2 regions of the Paenibacillus glufosinatiresistens genome follow, and region 1 is predicted to be linked to the other one. Evidence: riboswitches for the same ligand, from Rfam matches in the RefSeq annotation. Region 1 holds a riboswitch; the other holds the start of a gene.
The links. A riboswitch is a leader RNA that binds a small molecule or an ion and turns the genes downstream of it on or off. The one in region 1 is predicted to bind glycine.
Positions count from the first base shown of each region.

Region 2: it holds a riboswitch for glycine, as region 1 does, so the genes downstream of both, RBI05_RS15290 (amino acid permease) here and gcvT (glycine cleavage system aminomethyltransferase GcvT) in region 1, are expected to answer to the same signal.

Region 1 covers NZ_JAVFHT010000005.1:44,121-49,383, reverse strand. Annotated here, with positions in the region: gene gcvPB (aminomethyl-transferring glycine dehydrogenase subunit GcvPB) at 1-673, opposite strand, end outside; gene gcvPA (aminomethyl-transferring glycine dehydrogenase subunit GcvPA) at 670-2,022, opposite strand; gene gcvT (glycine cleavage system aminomethyltransferase GcvT) at 2,030-3,160, opposite strand; glycine riboswitch at 3,423-3,524, opposite strand; gene gcvH (glycine cleavage system protein GcvH) at 3,771-4,163, shown strand; gene RBI05_RS08055 (class I SAM-dependent methyltransferase) at 4,322-5,062, opposite strand; gene RBI05_RS08050 (nucleotide sugar dehydrogenase) at 5,052-5,263, opposite strand, start outside.
Region 2 covers NZ_JAVFHT010000016.1:48,023-53,285, forward strand. Annotated here, with positions in the region: gene yicI (alpha-xylosidase) at 1-830, opposite strand, end outside; gene RBI05_RS15285 (helix-turn-helix transcriptional regulator) at 995-1,918, shown strand; gene RBI05_RS15290 (amino acid permease) at 1,915-3,315, opposite strand; glycine riboswitch at 3,453-3,532, opposite strand; gene araA (L-arabinose isomerase) at 3,706-5,130, opposite strand.

The DNA.
Region 1 (5,263 bases):
TGCTCGGGTTGGTCAGCATCAGCGCAGCGGTATCGGGGCCGACGGCGGCGCGCAGCGCCTCCAGGTCCACCATGCCGGCCGCATCCGAGGCAATTGTAACGGTCGTCAGGCCCGCCGCCGAAGCGCTGGCGGGATTCGTGCCGTGCGAGGAGTCGGGCACAATTACCTTGGTCCGCTGCTCGCCCCGGCTCTCGTGGTAGGCGCGGATCATCATGAGTCCGGTCCATTCGCCGTGGGCCCCGGCTGCGGGCTGGAGCGAAACGGCGTCCATGCCGGTCAGCGCGGCGATATCGCGCTGGAGCGTATGCATCAGCTCAAGCGCGCCCTGGAGCGTCTCTTCCGGCTGATACGGGTGAATGCGGGCGAAGCCGGGGAACCGGGCGACATCCTCGTTGATCTTCGGATTGTATTTCATCGTGCAGGAGCCAAGCGGATAAAATCCGTTGTCCACGCCAAAGTTCCGGCGGGACAGCGCCGTGTAATGCCGGATAACATCGACCTCCGACACCTCCGGCAGCGCGGCGGGGGCGCTGCGCATAAGCTCCGCCGGAATCAGCGACTCCAGCTCCTCCTCCCCGGGAACATCGCAGACGGGCAGGGAATACGCCGTCCGTCCGGGCTTGCTCAGCTCGAAGATCAGGCTCTGTTCGGGTTTCTGCAATTCCTTACTCATAGACAGCCCTCCAATGCGCTGGCAAATTCATCGATTTCAGTCCGGGTCCGCTTCTCGGTGACGGCAATCAGCATATGGCCGGCAAGCTCGGGGTAATCCCGGCCCAGATCATAGCCGCCCAGGAAGCCCGCTTGGGCGAGCTTCGAGCCGACGGCGGACAGGTCCGTGCCTTCCGGCAGCTTCACGGCGAACTCGTTGAAGAACGGAATGTTGAAGGCCAGAGTCACGCCGGGGACGGCGGATAGCCGCTTGGCGGCATAATGGCTTTTGCGGATGTTCAGCTCGCACGCCTCCCGCAGCCCTTCCCGGCCCATCACCGACAGATACACCGAGGCGCAGAGGGCGAGCAGGGCTTGGTTGGAGCAGATGTTGCTGGTCGCCTTCTCGCGGCGGATATGCTGCTCCCGCGCCTGGAGCGTCAGCACGAAGCCGCGCTTGCCGCTGCGGTCGACCGTCTGGCCGACAATGCGGCCCGGCATGCGCCGCATCAGAGGCTCGGCGATGGCGAAGTAGCCGCAGGTCGGTCCGCCGAGCGAGGCGCTGATGCCGAGCGGCTGGGCGTCGCCGACGACGATGTCGGCGCCGAGGCGGCCCGGCGCTTCCAGCAGGCCGAGCGCCAGCGGGTTCGCGCTGACGACCAGCAGCGCCTTGGCGCGGTGCGCCAGCTTCTCCATGGCGGCGAGATCCTCGATGCCCCCGAAGAAGTTCGGGTACTGGACGAGGACGGCGGCCGTCCGGTCGTCGATCGCTTCAGCCAGCGCTGCGGCATCGGTGACGCCGTCCGCGGCCCGGACGGGGACGATCTCCAGGCCCAGCCCGCGGGCGGTCGTGGCCAGCACGCCCCGGGCCTCCGGATGCACGGCGTCGGAGATGACGATCCGCGTCCGCCGGGTCTGGCCCGAGGCGAGCACCGCCGCCTCCGCGAGCGCCGTCGCGCCGTCGTACATGCTGGCATTGGCGACCTTCATGCCGGTCAGCTCGCAGATGTAGGACTGGAATTCAAAGATCGCCTGCAGCTCGCCCTGGCTGATCTCCGGCTGATACGGCGTGTAGGCGGTATAGAATTCCGAGCGGGAAATGACATGGTTGATAACGACCGGGATGTGATGGTCGTACAGTCCGGCTCCCAGGAAGCTGACATGGGAATCGAAATGGGCGTTGCGTCCGGCCAGCCGGTTCATATGGCGCAGCAGGGCGTATTCATCCAGCGCTTCCGACAGGGGAAGCCTTCCTTGGTAGCGTACGGCCTCGGGAATATCGGCGAACAAATCGTCCACGGTCTGAACCCCGATGGTTCCCAGCATGGCGCTGCGGTCTTCTTCGGTCATCGGCAAATAACGGTGTCTCATGCAGGACTCACTCCTTGGATCGAATGGATGGAACAGGCTGTGCCCGGTAAAAAGGGGTCTTCACGACTTCCGCCTTCAGGCGTCTGCCGCGGATCTCCACCTCGACGGCGCTGCCGATGGCGGCATAGGCGGCCTCGATCAGCGCCAGCCCCAGGCTGCGCTTCAGGGTCGGCGACTGGGTGCCGGTCGTCACCTCGCCGATGCGCCGGCCGTCCGCGTAGACCGGATAATGGCAGCGCGGAATGCCGCGGTCGATCATCTCCAGACCGACCAGGCGGCGGGGCGGGCCGCCTTCCTTCTGGGCGGCGAGCGCCTCGCGGCCGATGAACTCGCCTTTGCCGAGCTTGACGAACGGGCCGAGGCCCGCCTCCAGCGGAGAGATGTCCGGCGACAGCTCCTGTCCGTAGAGCGGCAGCCTGGCCTCGAAGCGGAGCGTGTCGCGGGCGCCGAGCCCGGCCGGCAGCAGCCCGTGCTCCCGGCCGGCTTCCAGAAGGCCGGTCCAGAGTGCGACGGCTCCGGCGGCCGGCGCGTACAGCTCGAAGCCGTCCTCGCCGGTGTAGCCGGTGCGGGAGAGCAGGACGGGGACGCCGCACACCGTCGCCCCCTCCAGGAAGCGGAACGGCTTCAGGGCGGCGGGGTCGGCGTCCGTTACGGCCGAGAGAATCGCGGACGCCGCCGGACCCTGGAGAGCGAGCAATGCCGTCTCCTCCGAGGCATCCCGAAGACTCGGGCCTCCCTCCGCCGGGAGATGGAGCTTCAGCCACTCGAAATCCTTGACGGTATTGGAGGCGTTCACGACCAGCATATAGCGGCCTTCGCCCAGACGGTACACCAGCAGATCATCCACGGTGCCGCCGTCCGGGTAGCAGAGCAGCGAGTATTGGGCCTGCCCGTCTTCAAGCCCGCTGACATCATTCGTGGTCATCCGCTGAAGGTACGCTTCCGCGCCTTCTCCGGTAACGAGGAACTCGCCCATGTGCGAGACGTCGAACAGCCCGGCAGCGGTGCGAACCGCTTCATGTTCTTTCTGGATGCCGACGAACTGCACGGGCAGCTCCCAGCCTCCGAAGTCGATGCACCGGGCATCCGGGAAGGCGTCGGCCTGCGCGCGCAGGGGCGTTTTTTTCAGGTGGTCCATGTGTTCACTCTCCTCCGCGATTTAGAATGGCATGCCAAAAAGGACAGGCAAAAGAAGGAGGCGCCTCTGGCGCGCTCGCGCTTCTTTCGCTCTGTCCCTTGTACCTGAGAGTTGCCCCGCTGCCTCACGGCCCCTGCCTGCCGGACGCTCTGCGTCCGGGCGGGCAATCGGCTCCGCCTGGCATAGATGCGGGTTTCCCCGTTGGTGACCGCTTCTCCCCCATGCCTAAGGCTGCATCGGGCGGCGGTGCTCTCCAGAGATGCGTCCGGTACAGGTCCTTTTGCCTGAGAGATTCACCCGGCTTGCATCCGGGCTTACTCCTTCGGCGCCGCCTTCAGCAAGCGGTCTCTCCCTGCACCCTCATTCGCCTGACCTATGTGATTCTTCTCACTCCATTAAACCCGCCTTTCCCGTATGCTGTCAACGAGAAGAGGAGAAATGTTCGTGATTTTTTTGTGGTATCCGCTTTCAATCAGCTGAATCGCACAAGGTCTGGCAGCTGCCTGTCAGCTTTTCCGTACGTTATCCGGGCGTTGACGGTTGACACGGCGGAAGGGTATCCCGTAGTCTTAGTTTGATGAAATTCACGAGTGAAGGGACGGCGTAGGAAATGAGCGAAGTGTTGGATCACCTCCGGTACAGCGAAGAACACGAGTGGGCGCAGCAGGGCGAAGGACGGACCGTCCGTGTAGGCATCACCGACCATGCCCAGCATCTGCTCGGAGATATCGTATTTGTCGAATTCCCGGAGGTCGGCGCGGCGGTGACGGCGGGCGACAGCATCGGCAGCATCGAATCGGTCAAGACGGTCTCCGAGCTGTATACCCCGGTATCGGGAACGGTGACCCGGATCAACGAGGAGCTGGAGAACCGTCCCGAGCTGCTGAACGAGCAGCCTTACGGCGAAGGCTGGATCTATGAGCTGGAGCTGGACGGGGAGTTTGAGGCGGCGGTGGCGTCTCTTCTGGACGCAGCGGCCTACAAGGAAATCATCGGCGAATAAGACGCGGATCATCACGGAAGAAGGCTTCGGACCCGGAGAGTGCGGGACCGAAGCCTTCTTGGGAGGGAGAAGGAACTGGATGGCGTGTAGAAGGACTGCCGCCGGGGCGCGGTTTCGGGAGACGGGGAATGAAGGCGCAAGGCGGTGTCGCCGTATGCCTACTCGTCTCTCTCTTCGAGCTGCTTCAGGCGGGCGGCGGCTCTGTCGAGCGCGGCTTTGCGCTGGTTCATCCGGCGCTGCTGCTCCTGCTCGATCCGCAGGAACTCGGCTTCGTCCAGCTCCATCCACCGGCGCAGCCGGTCCGCTCCCGGAGCCGGAGGCGAAGCCGGACGTCCGCGTTTGGCGCCTGCGTAGCAGAGATACTTGTGCCTCACTTCCAGCGCGCACTCGCGGAACTCCGGGTAGAGCAGGCGGGAGAGGCTGCCCGCGTAGAACGTCTGCTTGTGGTCATGATAGGGATGGTAGCCATAGGGCACGGTGACGATCAGCTTGCCGCCTCTGGCCAGCAGCCCGGAGGCGCGGGCGATCAGCCGCCCGGGGTGGGCAAAGTGTTCGAGGATTTCTCCGAGAATCACGGTATCGAACCGGTGCTCCCCGGCCGTGAAATCCAGAATGCTGGCCAGCTGGAAGGCGACATGATCGCGGACCGGCTTCGATTCCCGGGCACGTTCGGCTCTTGCGAAGCGGAGACTGGCTGCGTCGAGATCGATGCCGGTGACGGAGAACCCCTCCCGGGCGAGCAGGATCGAGGCGATTCCCTGGCTGCAGCCGACATCCAGAACCCGGCTGCCCGAAGCTTGGGCGCAGATCCAGTGGATGCGGGATCGCGTAGCTTCATGCGAATCCTCGGAGTTGATCTGTCCGTAATAGCGTTCGCTGACCCGGTCGTTATTGGGCATGGTTCTCCTCCCCGCCGGCGCGTCCGCCGCCCAAGAGAACGATCCGTCCGCCCCGGCAGCCGCGCGTGGCGTTGCGGGTATCCAGGATAAGCGGCGCATGATCGGCCATCGCCTGGTAGTCGACTCCGCTGTGATCGGTCGTAATGACCACAAGATCGGCATCGGCCCAGACGGCGGGGCCGCCCTTCAGCGAAGCGAAGG
Region 2 (5,263 bases), on a different contig from region 1:
GTGAAGGACGTCGTCAGCCACAGGCCGAACGTCCAGGCCGGAGGCAGCGCCGGTCTGCCCGTGAGATCGGTATAGCGGGTCAGCACTTCCTTCGGAGTCGGTCCGTCGATCACAAAATAGTGCAGATTCTGGCCCGGCACGCTGAACTGAACGCGTTTGACCTTCTCGGAGGCTACTTCCAGGGAGACCTTCTCCGGCTGGTTGATGAAGACCCCGTATCCTTTGTTGGTCAGATAGAACGGAATGTTCTTGTAGGCCTGCTCCGAGCTGGTGCCGCCGTCTTCATTCCAAATATCCACCACCTGGCTGTTCTTGACGAACGACGTGAAGCGCTCGCCGAGGCCGTATACCCATTCGCCTACGCCAAGATCCAGCTCTTCGCGCATGTAGGTTGCGCCTTCCGGACCGCGGACATGGGCCATGGCCTTGAAGGAGCTGCCGGTCAGACGCTTGCCGTCCCGCACGAAGTCGAGGCTCCATGCCGCACCCTTGCTGATTACCGCAGACAGATTGCCGCTGGTATAGACGAGGCGCTCCTCGTCTTCGGTTACCGTTACGTGGCCGGTAGCTCCTTCATTCAGTTCGAACTTCGGTCCGCGTTCCACAGCGCCCATGAAATGCGTGACCTTCACGCCGATGACGCCCGGCAGCGGGGAATGCAGCTTCAGCGTCAGAAGCGCCGTATCCAGCATGTTGGCGCGGGTGAGAATCGGAGCGGTAGCCGCCACGACCGTCAGTTCGTCGCCGCTGCGTTCAGCCGTATAGAACTGAACCGCACTGTCGAGCGCGTATCCGTCGCGGACAAGCCAATAACCATTGGAGAATTTCATTGTATGGGTTCCACCTTTCGGTTGAGAATGATCTGGATTGGTTCTGCATGTATACTTGCATTATAATGTGTATGAAAGCGCGATACTTGCAATATTCAGCGCAAAAAATAACACAATTCTGATATTCATCGAATTTGTATTCCATTTACAGGGAGGGACTGCCGTTGGACCGCGGCTTGCAGACAGGCCTGAAGGAGACGCGCCGGCACGGCGACGCCATGTTCCCGCTCGGCGTGTACGAGATCGCACTGCCGGGCGGGGCCCATGTGCTGGACACCCACTGGCATGAAGAGGCCGAATTCTTCATGCTGCTGGAAGGCGACATTCTGTTCCAGACCGGAACCGAGGTCTTTCCCCTGCGCGCCGGGGAGGCCGCCTTCATTGACCCCGGCGACATTCATGCCGCCTACCCGGCGGATGACCGGCCCTGCCGGTTCTGCGCGATTGTGTTCCACCCCGATCTGATCGCGAGCGCCCAGTACGACGCCGTGCAGCAGTCGGCGGTGCTGCCGCTCCGGGAGAAGCGGCGCACCTTCCCGCGGGTGCTGCGTCCCGCCGTCCCTTGGCAGCGGGAGCTGCTGGACACGCTGGGCCGGATCGCCGCGCTCTACGGGGAACAGCCGTCCGGCTTCCGCATCCGGCTGAAGGCCGCCCTGCTGGAGCTGCTGGCGCTGCTGGCTCCCGATGGCCGCGCCGACAACCGCAGCGAGACCGGCGAAGCCGACAGCGCTAAGCTGAACCGGCTGAAGACGGTGCTGCTCCATATTCAGGAGCGGTATGCCGAACCGCTTCGCGTCGCCGAGCTGGCCGGGCTCGTGCATATGAGCGAGGGCCAGTTCAGCCGGTTCTTCAAAGCGATGACCCGCAAGACGCCGGTGGAGTATATCAACGACTACCGGGTCGCCCGCGCGGCCGAGGCGCTGCGGGGGGGCGAACGCAAAATATCCGACATCGCGCTGGATGCCGGATTCGATAACGTCAGTTATTTTATTAAGGTTTTCCGCCGGGCCATGGGCTGCTCTCCAAGCGAATTCCGCAGACAGGCAGAGGAGAGCACGGCCCCGCCGCCGGACGGTTCCGGTTCTTAGCGGGGCAGTTCTGCCGGACCTTCAGGCAGCGCTCCGCCAATTGCCGGGCTGCTCTCCCCTTTGCGGCTGCGCAAGGCATACAGCGTGTACAGAAGCACGAACCAGAGCGGCGTGAACAGCAGTGCCGGCCGCGTCTCATCGGCAACCAGCATAATGAGGAGAATCGCCGCAAACAGCCCCAGGACCGCATAATTGACAAATGGTGTCAGCGGCGCTCGGAATGCGGACGCCGCATGTAAATCCGGACGCTGTTTCTTGTAACGGATATGGCAGACAAGCACGACGGCCCACACCCACAGGAAACAAATCGCGCTCACCGTCGTTACGATGCCGAACGCCTGCTCCGGAACCAGCTTGCTCAGCAGGGCCCCTGCGGAAATGACGAGCGTGGACACCAGCAGCGAGTTGCCCGGCACATGATTGCGGTTCAGAGCGCCGAAGCGGGCGGAAGCCTGGCGGTTCCGGCTTAAGTTGTACAGAATCCGGCTGGTCGAGAACATTCCGCTGTTGCAGGCGGATGCGGCCGACGTCAGGACGACGAAGTTGATAATTCCTGCGGCAACCGGAATCCCGACCAAGGTGAAGGTCCGGACAAACGGACTTTCCGCCGGACTGAGCTGGGTCCAAGGGTTGATGCAGAGCAGCACGAAGAGCGCTCCCACATAGAAGAACAGAATCCGCAGCGGAATTTTGTTGATCGCCGAAGGGATATTTTTCTCCGGATTCGACGTTTCCGCCGCCGATACACCCACCAGTTCAACGCCGACATAGGCGAATACCACCATCTGGAACGAATACAGAAATCCCGAAATGCCGTTCGGAAATACCCCGCCGTGCATCCACAGATTGCGTACCGTCACTGAGCCTGCGTCCGTCTTCAAACCCGTGATCAGGAGTACCACGCCAAGCCCGATCAGCGCCAGAATGGTAACCACTTTAATTAAGGCAAACCAGAATTCCAGTTCCCCGAAGTTTTTGACGGTCATTAGATTCAATCCCAGCAGAATGATCAGACAGACGACCGCCGGAACCCACTGCGGGATGTCGAACCAGTACTGCACATACACGCCCACCGCTATCACATCGGCCATCGCCGTCATAATCCAGCAGAACCAGTACGTCCAGCCGGTCACATAGGCGGCCCGGGGACCCAGATAATCCTCCGCAATGTCCGTGAACGATTGATAGCCTTTATTGGACAGCAGCAGCTCTCCCAGCGCTCTCATGACAAAAAATACGGCGACGCCCACGAGGATATACGTCAGCATGATGGACGGGCCGGCCTTTTCGATCGCTCGGCCCGAGCCCAGAAACAGCCCTGTGCCGATTGTCCCCCCGATCGCGATCAGCTGAACATGCCGGTTGGCCAGCTCCCGCTTCAATTCCTGTTGTGCCATGCTCTGTTCCCCTTTCAAATTCCTATGAGTCTTTGTGAAGCCAAAAAAAAAGAGACCGGATCTACTCCAGTCTCCTGCTGCAAGAATAATAAATACCCTCCTCCGCTCCGGCATAGCCGGTATGGATGGCTGGTATTCAGTACTCTTCTGTCCTTTTGCCTGAGATGGTGAACCCTTCGGCGCTGCGGATATCCGCAGTCTCTCCAGAAGCTGCTCCTGCTATAGTACGATCCATAGCAATCATAGCTTGTGAATAATATGAAGTTATGGAGGCGGCGGCGCGCTCCGGATGGCTATTATCATACTTTTTATTAAACCTGCCATACAGTGACATAAGTCGCATAATTGAAAATAGAGCGGACGGGCTGACCCGTCCGCTCTGCTCTGCCGTTACTTGATGACGACGTATTCCAATCCAACCAGCTTCGCGTAGGACACGATCTGGTCGGTCGTCAGATTCAGGGAGACGACGGTGTGGTGGCCTCCGCCGTTCTCAATCCAGGCTTTGACGCCGTCCTGGAAGTTCGGCTTGACGGTCCACAGCACGCGGGCCACCGGCAGGTTCGGTGCCGGAACCGTCGGCTCGAACGCCGTTACTTCATTGATGAGCAGCTTGTAATGCGTGCCGAAGTCGGCCATCGACACGACGACGCCCTCTCCCGCTGAGCCGTCGAAGACAAGCCGGGCCGGATCTTCGCGGTCGCCGATTCCCAGCGGGGAGACGAGAACCTTCGGCTTGCCTGACGCAAGGCTCGGGTCTACCTCCAGCATATGGGACTGGAGGATGGCTTCCTGGCCGGCGGCCAGCTCATACGTATAATCCTCCATGAAGCCTGTGTTCCGGTTGTGCGCCATCACCTTCAGCAGACGGTCCAGCGCGGCCGTCTTCCAGTCGCCTTCGCCGGCGAAGCCATAGCCCTGCGCCATCAGCCGCTGAACGGCCAGCCCCGGAAGCTGCTTCATCCCGTGCAGGTCTTCAAAATTGGTGGTGAACGCATTATAACCGCCGTTGTCCAGGAAGCGCTTGAGGGCGATTTCGTAGGAGACCTGCACCTTGACGCTGGCTTCCCAGTCTTCCTTGCTGTAGCTGCCGTAATCGAAGTCATACAGCTCCGCATATTCCGCGAACAGCCCGTTGATCTCTTCCTCCGTAACGGCGTTCACGTACGCCACCAGATCGCCGATGCCGAAATAATCCACGGTCCAGCCGAACTGGATCTGGGCCTCTACCTTGTCCCCTTCCGTCACGCCGACGTTGCGCATGTTGTCGCCGAACCGGGCTACCTTAATATTGAAGCTCTCGTTGTAGGCAACCGCCACATCCATCCATTCCGCGATCTGCTTCTGCACTTCCGGGCGCTCCCAGTAGCCGACGACGACTTTGTTCTGCTTCTTCAGGCGGGCGTTGATGAAGCCGTATTCCCGGTCGCCGTGAGCGGCCTGATTCAGGTTCATGAAGTCCATGTCGATGGTCGCCCACGGAATGCTCTCGTTGTACTGCGTAGCCAGATGAAGAAGCGGCTTCTGAAGCAGCTTCGTGCCGCGGATCCACATTTTGGCCGGAGAGAAGGTGTGCATCCAGGTGATGACGCCGGCGACTTCGTCGCGGTAGTTGACTTCCTTCATAATCGAAGTAATCTTATCGGCGCTGACGGCCAGATCCTGCAGCACAAGCGGGTAAGGCAGAACTCCGCTTTTGTTGAGGGCATCGGTCATTTCCTGGGCATGCGCCTTGACCTCCGACAGCGCCTCTTCCCCGTACAAATGCTGCGAACCTACGACGAACCAGAATTCCTTGGCAATGGCTGTTGACATGAGTATCATCCTTTACGGTTGGTTTGGCAGAACGAAATGAATGGAATGATTGTCTCCGGATTTCTCGATTAGCCGCTGGCGGCGGTTGAAATCCGAAAGACAAAGACGAACGCTGCCGCTCCTCCAGTTGCCC